2 regions of the Synechococcus sp. A10-1-5-9 genome follow, and region 1 is predicted to be linked to the other one. Evidence: predicted binding sites of a transcription regulator. Region 1 holds the regulator's gene; the other holds the start of a gene.

Evidence for each region. Region 1 encodes HrcA, which represses chaperone genes, less so after heat shock. Its sites were predicted from a motif close to TTAGCACTCNNNNNNNNNGAGTGCTAA; they were not measured.
Region 2: a site for HrcA is predicted at 2,007-2,033, ahead of groES (co-chaperone GroES). Genes of this name have one in related genera too.

The regions. Positions count from the first base shown of each region.
Region 1 covers NZ_CP180406.1:2,049,463-2,053,886, forward strand. The annotation lists gene ACLM45_RS10800 (class I SAM-dependent methyltransferase) at 1-7, shown strand, start outside; gene trpB (tryptophan synthase subunit beta) at 46-1,296, shown strand; gene hrcA (heat-inducible transcriptional repressor HrcA) at 1,318-2,310, opposite strand; gene ACLM45_RS10815 (rhodanese-like domain-containing protein) at 2,405-2,755, opposite strand; gene ACLM45_RS10820 (DUF3352 domain-containing protein) at 2,793-4,424, shown strand, end outside.
Region 2 covers NZ_CP180406.1:2,342,858-2,347,281, forward strand. The annotation lists gene atpC (ATP synthase F1 subunit epsilon) at 1-322, opposite strand, end outside; gene atpD (F0F1 ATP synthase subunit beta) at 405-1,868, opposite strand; gene groES (co-chaperone GroES) at 2,086-2,397, shown strand; gene groL (chaperonin GroEL) at 2,486-4,120, shown strand; gene ACLM45_RS12340 (hypothetical protein) at 4,254-4,424, shown strand, end outside.

The DNA of each region.
Region 1 (4,424 bases):
ACGCTGAGGCATCGCTCAAGGGTCGCGCGCGCGGTCCGTTGCTTCGTGACCAGCACCCTGCCGCCAAAACCCTCTGCTGCTGACCTCGCCGTCAGCTCCCGTCCTGCTCGCGAGGGTCGCTTCGGGCGCTACGGCGGTCAGTATGTGCCTGAAACACTGATGCCCGCTCTGGCCGAGCTGGAACAGGCGGCCGCTGAGGCTTGGAAGGATCCTGCATTCACCTCGGAGCTCAATCGGCTGCTGAAGAGCTATGTCGGTCGGGCAACACCGCTTTATGAGGCGGAGCGTCTGACCGAGCACTACCGCCGTGCTGATGGTGGTCCGCGCATCTGGCTCAAGCGTGAAGACCTGAATCACACCGGCGCCCACAAGATCAACAACGCCCTGGGTCAGGCTCTCCTCGCTCTGCGCATGGGTAAGAAGCGGATCATTGCTGAAACCGGTGCCGGTCAGCATGGTGTGGCTACCGCCACGGTCTGCGCCCGTTTCGGCCTGGACTGTGTGGTGTATATGGGTGCCGAAGATATGCGAAGACAGGCCCTGAATGTGTTCAGGATGCGCCTGTTGGGGGCCACCGTGCAGCCAGTCACCGCAGGGACGGCCACCCTCAAAGACGCCACCAGTGAGGCGATCCGCGACTGGGTCACCAACGTGGAGTCCACCCATTACATCCTTGGGTCAGTGGCAGGTCCTCATCCCTATCCGATGCTGGTACGCGACTTTCACGCTGTGATCGGTCAGGAAACGCGGCAGCAGTGCCGGGAAGCGTTCGGACGGCTTCCTGATGTGCTGATGGCCTGCGTCGGCGGAGGATCGAATGCGATGGGTCTGTTCCACCCCTTCGTTGAATGCACGGATGTGCGGTTGATCGGTGTGGAAGCCGCAGGTGACGGCGTGGCCACGGGCCGCCACGCAGCCACCATTACGGAAGGTCGGGTTGGTGTGCTGCACGGGGCGATGAGTCTTCTCTTGCAAGACCAGGACGGTCAGGTGCAGGAAGCCCATTCCATCAGTGCCGGTCTTGATTACCCGGGTGTCGGCCCTGAGCACAGTTACCTGCGCGAAATTGGACGGGCGGAATATGGAGCCGTCACCGATGCGGAGGCGCTGGATGCCCTTCAGCTCGTGAGTCGATTGGAAGGCATCATCCCTGCTCTGGAAACGGCCCATGCCTTCGCCTGGCTGGAAACCCTCTGCCCCACACTCCCTGCGGGGACCGAAGTGGTTCTCAATTGCTCAGGACGCGGCGACAAGGACGTCAACACCGTGGCTGAACGCCTCGGAGACGCTCTCTGATTCAGCTCTGAGATTGTTCAATCAGCTCAGAAGATTGTTGAGATGTTTCGCTACAGATTGAACGGCAGCACGTGCCGTGGCGTAAGCCATGCGCATCGGGCCCACCAGCGCAACCTGCCCGACACCACCTCCTCCGCTGCGATAGCTGGATTGAATCACGGAACAGTCGCTTAGGGCCGTGTGGGGATGCTCCCCACCGATCCAGACACAGTCATCACGGGAGGGATCACTCGGGATGAAGGCGGCTGGATTGCAATCCATCAGATCCAGGAGGGGGCGCACCTTGGCGCTGTCGCTGAACTCTGGCTGCGCCACCAGCCTGGAGACGCCGTGAACGTGAGCGCCCTGCTCGCTAGGACCAATAAAGGGATCCTTGTGCTCTAGGGCTTCCCTCAGCGCCTGACCACAGGTTTGCAGCTGCTGGGGCAGGGACTCCCAGCCGAGCTGTCCGGATCGACGTAGTTGGTCATCGGTCCAACGTTCGAGGGCTGCCACCTGATGGGCACTGCCGTGGGGTAAGCGCAAATTCAGGTGATGGGTCTGGCTGGAATCAGCCACCAACATGACCAAAAGCCTCTCCTCTGTTCGGACCAGGCGGATCGCATGCAGTCGCCGTTCTGTCGGTTGCGGCACGGTGATCAGGCTCATCAGCCCCGTGAAATCGGTCAGACGTCTTGCTAGCTGCTGCAGCAGATCGTCGAGTGCAGCCCAGCGCAAGCTCAGTTGGGTGAGTTCCTGTTCGAGATGGTGAACGGCGGCTCCAGGCTTCGGCAGCAAGCAGTCCACGTAATGTCGGTATCCCTTCGCGCTGGGAATCCGACCGGCCGATGGATGGGGCTGCACCAGCAACCCTTTTTGCTCAAGGGCTCCCATCGCGGAACGCACTGTGGCTGAGCTTGCCTGGAGCCCAAAACGCTGGACAAGGGTTTTGCTCCCCACTGGTTCAATCGTGTCCACGTAGTGATGGACCGTGGCTTGAAGCACGTCCTGTTGGCGTTGGGGCAGGAGCTCCACAGCAACTGTTGAGGTGGAGCGATCGTACGAATGATTCTCTGGTTTCGAACGTGACCACCATGAATCCGACGTTGGCTTCATGGTGGGATCACCCTCAGTAGCGGGGCACAGTTGAATCCACAGCAAGACTCCAGGCGTCAATGCCGCCCTCCAGATTCCAAACGTCCTGCGAGGGATTTCGTTCCAGGAGCCAGCATCCGAAGTTCCAGCTGCGCACCCCTGCATGGCAGATCACAACCACGGTCCGAGAAGCCGGCAGTCGCTGGTCGATCTCATCCATCCACTGCTCCGCAGCGCTTAAAGGCAGATGTTCCACTGGATAAGGAAATGCGGCGATCGCTAGTTCTCGGTGTTCACGAACGTCGACCAAAGTCAACTCAGGCTTCTTTTGCAGCCAGGCCTCTAGCTCAGTGGCTTTCAGGGGTTGAGGGGTGCGTTGATTCATCCCATCAGTCTGGCTCCGGGCTGGCCATGAACCCTGGATGCATGAAGATGACAGTGATGTCCTCCACCGCCAGTCAATGAAAGGGCGTTCGTTCCTGCTCGCTCTGGTTGCATCGGCCATGGTGCTCCTCACCCTGGCCTTTGGGGTGTGGTGGGTGATGGCACAACAGAGTCCGCTACGGATCGTTGATCGACCGCTGGAGCTCAACCGGGCGGCTCGATTTATGCCCCGTGATGCTGAACTCACCCTGAATTGGCTGGTGGATCCGTCTCGCATCCCGGCCTATGCCCGAGCCGTCGCTCCGGTGCGTCAGAGAGAGGCCGCGAGCGAAAGCACACGCCAGCTCCGCGATGGTGCCTTCGCTTTGGCCGGGCTGAATTTCAATGACGAACTGGTGAACTGGATCGGCCCACAGGTCAGTTTTGCCGTGTTGGATCAAAGCAGCTCCAACGCTGACGATCAGGGCGGTTTGGGCTGGGTTCTGGCCCTGTCCAGTCAGGACGACGACGGAGCTCGACGCTTTTTGCAGCGTTTTTGGCAAACCCGCAGCCTGGCTGGGACTGACTTGCAGATCACCCGTTATCGAGGCATGGGCGTAATCAGTGGTCGGGGTGCCCTGTTGGGTCGCGATCCTCAGCCGATTGCCACGGCATTGATCGACGATGACCTGCTGCTCCTGGCTTCCGGTCGAGGTGTGCTGGAACAGGCCCTGGATGTGTCGCAGCTTGAGGGTTTGAACCTTCAAGGTGATGCACGTCTCGCCGATGATCTGACATCGTTCGGTTCCGGTGTGGCCTTTCTCACGGCAAGCCCGGCCGCTATGCAGCGCTGGCTTGGCGTTCCGACGGTGATCGCAGAGCGTGGTGATCTCACCAGGTTGGTCGCTGGCCTGGTGACCCATGGAACGGATCTTGACCTGAAGGCTTTGGTTCGCTTTCAGGACGCGGTGGTTCCTGGGGCGGATGGACGTTCTGATGCCGAGGCTCTTCTTGACGCCACAGGGGGTGACGCTCAGATGTTGGCGCTGTTGTCAGCGCCTCAGGCATTGATGAATCCGGATAGCCGGAATCCATTGGCGCAGTGGATTGCCCCTGTGCTTCAACGGACGCTGGACTCCGCCGCTGCTGAAGGGGCGGCGGCCGTCGTTGCCCTCGACTCCGGTCCACTGCTTCTGCAACAGGGTGAGGCGGGTTGGCTTCTTGGGAGCCGCGCGGATGCACCACCATCAGAGGCCGTGAGCAGCAAGCTTGAGCAGGACGGACTCGTGGGATCCACGCTGGATGCCGATGGGCAATCGCTTGAGGTCTGGACCCGGTTGGTGCGTCAGCGACGCCATGGTGAGGAGTCGTTGACGGCGGATCTTGCCGTGGCTTTGGAACACGATGCTGGCTTGAACTGGTGGGGACAGACCCTTGAGGGACTTCGCCAGCGTCGTAGTGGGGGCGATCCGAGTGGTCTTAAGCAGCAACTCCAGGTGCTGCGGAACCTGGCCAAGGCACCGATCACGCAACAGTTTGCCCTCGCCGCCGAACCGGCGCGTGATGGTCTCGGGAAGTGGCGTCCATGGACTCTGCTCCAGGGCCTGGGAGGACGATCACTGAGCCCTGCGGTGCAGAGCCTCACTCTGGTGGCAGCGCCAGATCTGATGTCGGACCAAAGTGGAGAGTCG
Region 2 (4,424 bases), 290 kb from region 1:
CTTCCATTTTGGAAACTTCGTTCCTTGCCGCCTGCAGGTCTGATTCTGCACTGGATGCGTCAATGGTACTGCCGAGCTCAGCGGAATTCACCAGAACGGTGACATCATCGGCGTCCACTTCAGCGAAGCCACCCATGAGGGCGATGGACTTCCAGCCACCTTCGGCACGAACACGCAAGACACCTACGTCCATCGCTGCAAGTAGGGACACGTGGCCGGGGAGAATTCCAAGCTGACCGGTGGTGCTTGGCAGAATCACCTCATCAGCTGAACCGTCGAACACACTCTGGTCGGGTGCCAGCACGCGGAGGGTGAGGGACATGGAAAAGGAGAACTTGGGGGCGGGGCGTTAGATCTGGATCAAGGGTTCGGGGACCTTTAGCGAGTGCTGGTCCCCGAATTCCTCACTTGGCTTCAGCCGCGATCTTCTCGGCCTTTGCTTTGACCTGGTCGATGTTGCCGACGAGGTAGAAGGCCTGTTCAGGGAGGTGGTCGAGATCACCAGCCAGGATCTGGTTGAAACCGGAAATGGTTTCTTCCAGTTTCACGTAGACACCAGGCATGCCGGTGAAGATCTCAGCCACGAAGAAAGGCTGTGAAAGGAATTTCTCAATCTTGCGGGCACGATCCACAATGCGACGGTCGTCTTCTGAGAGCTCATCGAGACCCAGAATGGCGATGATGTCTTGAAGCTCCTTGTAACGCTGCAGGGTGGACTGCACGGCGCGAGCTGTCTTGTAGTGGTCTTCGCCCACAACGGCGGGCTGAAGCATAGTGCTTGTGGAATCGAGAGGATCCACAGCGGGATAGATGCCCTTGGAGGCCAGGCCGCGACTCAACACCGTGGTGGCGTCGAGGTGAGCAAACGTGGTGGCAGGTGCTGGGTCGGTCAGGTCGTCAGCGGGCACATAAACCGCTTGAATCGACGTGATGGAGCCTTCGAGGGTGGACGTGATGCGCTCTTGAAGTTCACCCACATCGGTGCCGAGGGTGGGCTGGTAACCCACAGCTGACGGCATGCGGCCAAGCAGCGCGGATACTTCAGAGCCGGCCTGGACAAAGCGGAAGATGTTGTCCACGAACAGCAGCACGTCCTGCTTGTTTACGTCGCGGAAATGCTCAGCCATGGTCAGAGCAGAGAGACCCACGCGCATGCGTGCACCGGGGGGCTCGTTCATCTGGCCGTAGCAGAGAGCCACTTTCGACTTGGACAGGTCCTCGGCATTAATCACGCCGGAGTCCTTGAATTCCTCATAGAGGTCGTTGCCTTCACGGGTGCGCTCACCCACACCGCCAAAAACAGAAACACCACCGTGCTCTTTGGCGATGTTGTTGATGAGCTCCTGAATCAGAACGGTCTTACCCACGCCAGCACCACCGAAGAGGCCGACTTTTCCACCCTGGCGATAGGGAGCCAGGAGGTCGATCACCTTGATGCCGGTTTCGAAAACCTTGGGCTTAGTTTCCAGCTCGGTGAGCTTGGGGGCTGAACGGTGGATCGGTGCTGTCGCAGAGGCGTTCACAGGGCCCTGTTCGTCAACAGGCTCGCCCAAGACATTGAAGATGCGTCCGAGGGTGGCTTCACCCACTGGAACGCTGATCGGTGCGCCTGTATCAAGGGCTTCCATGCCACGGACCAGGCCGTCGGTGCCGCTCATCGCCACAGCACGAACACGGTGATCACCCAGCAACTGCTGCACTTCTGCGGTGAGGGCTACTGGTTGACCTGCTGTATTGGTTCCTTCAATGCGGAGCGCGTTGAGAATCTTGGGCAGCTTGCCGGCAGGAAATTCCACGTCCAGAACCGGGCCAATGACTTGGCGAACAACGCCATTGGTACCTGCGGAGGCGGGAGCAGCAGCGGCCATAGGAAAGGAGGTGTGTGAGGGACGCGACGTGCGCACCCTTCTCGAGCGGCGCAACGATACCACCGCAATGAGCGGGATCGAAGGGTTCGGTCACCCGCACACTCAATTCGTGGTCTGAGGGAGACAAGCGCGCATAGGTTGGCAGTCGGTGACCTTGAGTGCCAGCTCGGGTCGCTTTCGCGCTTCGGCGCCCTGTCCCTGCTCCCGCAAGTCCCCCATGGCAGCTGTTTCTCTCAGCGTCTCCACCGTCAAGCCTCTCGGCGATCGTGTGTTCGTCAAGGTCTCCGAATCAGAGGAGAAGACCGCTGGTGGCATCCTTCTCCCTGACACCGCCAAGGAAAAGCCCCAAGTGGGTGAGGTGGTTCAGGTTGGCCCCGGCAAACCCAACGATGACGGCTCCCGTCAAGCTCCTGAAGTCGGCGTCGGCGACAAAGTTCTCTACAGCAAGTACGCCGGAACCGACATCAAACTCGGTAGTGACGAGTATGTGCTCCTGTCCGAGAAGGACATCCTGGCTGTCGTCAACTGAGACAGCGCCGAATGGAATCGCCTTCAGCCCTTGAAGCTGCGATCCAGACAAGCTGATCATCATTCCAACTCTTTAAACATCGCCTCCCATGGCTAAGCGCATCATCTACAACGAGAACGCACGCCGCGCTCTCGAGAAAGGCATCGACATCCTGGCTGAATCCGTTGCCGTCACCCTCGGCCCTAAAGGTCGCAACGTGGTGTTGGAAAAGAAGTTCGGCGCCCCTCAGATCATCAATGACGGTGTCACCATCGCCAAAGAGATCGAGCTCGAGGATCACATCGAGAACACAGGTGTTGCTTTGATCCGTCAGGCCGCCTCCAAAACGAACGACGCTGCCGGTGACGGCACCACTACCGCCACTGTCCTGGCCCACGCCATGGTGAAGGCCGGTTTGCGCAATGTGGCTGCTGGAGCTAATGCCATCACGCTGAAGAAAGGCATCGATAAGGCCTCCGATTTCCTCGTGGCCGAGATCAAAAACAAGGCCAACCCGATCAGCGACAGCAACGCCATCGCTCAGGTGGGCACCATCTCCGCTGGTAACGATGAGGAAGTGGGTCGGATGATCGCCGACGCCATGGACAAGGTCGGTAAGGAAGGCGTGATCTCCCTGGAGGAGGGCAAGTCGATGACCACCGAACTGGAGGTCACCGAGGGCATGCGTTTCGACAAGGGCTATATCTCTCCCTACTTCGCCACCGACACCGAGCGCATGGAAGCGGTGCTGGATGAGCCTTACATCCTGCTCACCGATAAGAAGATCGGCCTGGTGCAGGATCTTGTTCCGGTGCTGGAACAGATTGCCCGCACTGGCAAGCCTCTGCTGATCATTGCTGAGGACATCGAGAAGGAAGCTCTGGCCACCCTGGTGGTGAACCGTCTTCGTGGTGTGCTGAACGTTGCTGCCGTGAAGGCTCCTGGCTTCGGTGACCGCCGTAAGGCCATGCTCGAAGACATGGCTGTGTTGACCAACGGTCAGCTGATTACTGAGGACGCCGGCCTCAAGCTCGAGAACGCCAAGATCGAGATGCTGGGCACTGCCCGCCGCGTGACGATCAACAAGGACACCACCACGATCGTTGCTGAGGGCAATGAAGTGGCCGTGAAGGCCCGCTGCGAGCAGATCAAGAAGCAGATGGACGAAACCGAGTCCACCTACGACAAGGAGAAGCTGCAGGAGCGTCTGGCCAAGCTGGCTGGCGGTGTCGCCGTGGTGAAGGTGGGTGCAGCCACCGAAACTGAGATGAAGGACAAGAAGCTTCGTCTCGAGGACGCCATCAATGCCACCAAGGCTGCGGTTGAGGAGGGCATCGTTCCTGGTGGCGGTACCACCCTGGCTCATCTGGCTCCCGCCCTTGAGCAGTGGGCCTCGTCCACGCTCAGCGGTGAAGAACTGATCGGTGCCAACATCGTGGCTGCGGCTCTGACCGCCCCACTGATGCGCATCGCTGAGAATGCCGGTGTCAACGGTGCTGTCGTTGCCGAGAACGTGAAGGCCAAGTCCTTCAACGAGGGCTACAACGCTGCCAATGGCGAGTATGTCGACATGCTTGCTGCAGGCATCGTTGATCCTGCCAAAGTGACACGTTCCGGTCTGCAGAACGCGGCATCAATCGCTGGAATGGTGCTCACTACCGAATGCATCGTGGCGGATCTTCCCGAGAAGAAGGAAGCAGCACCTGCCGGCGGCGGCATGGGTGGTGGCGACTTCGACTACTGATCAGCACGAATCAGTTCATCAAGCGCGATCGGTTCTGTTCAACCTCAAGACCCCTGCTTCAGCGGGGGTCTTTTTGTGTGTAGCTGCGAGCTTTGTTACCAGAGAGTTGTTGGCTTGTGATGAACCTCCGTCGTTGATTGCGCGAATTCACAGAGTTCTTCTTCCGAAAAATGGCAATGCCCTCAACTCTTTTGTGCGTGGAGAGGACTGGCACAACCTAGTGATTCTTTATAACGGGGGAGACATCGCGATCGGAATCATTCTCGATGTCTTGCTCAACTCCCTGATTGTTGGTTGGGCACTG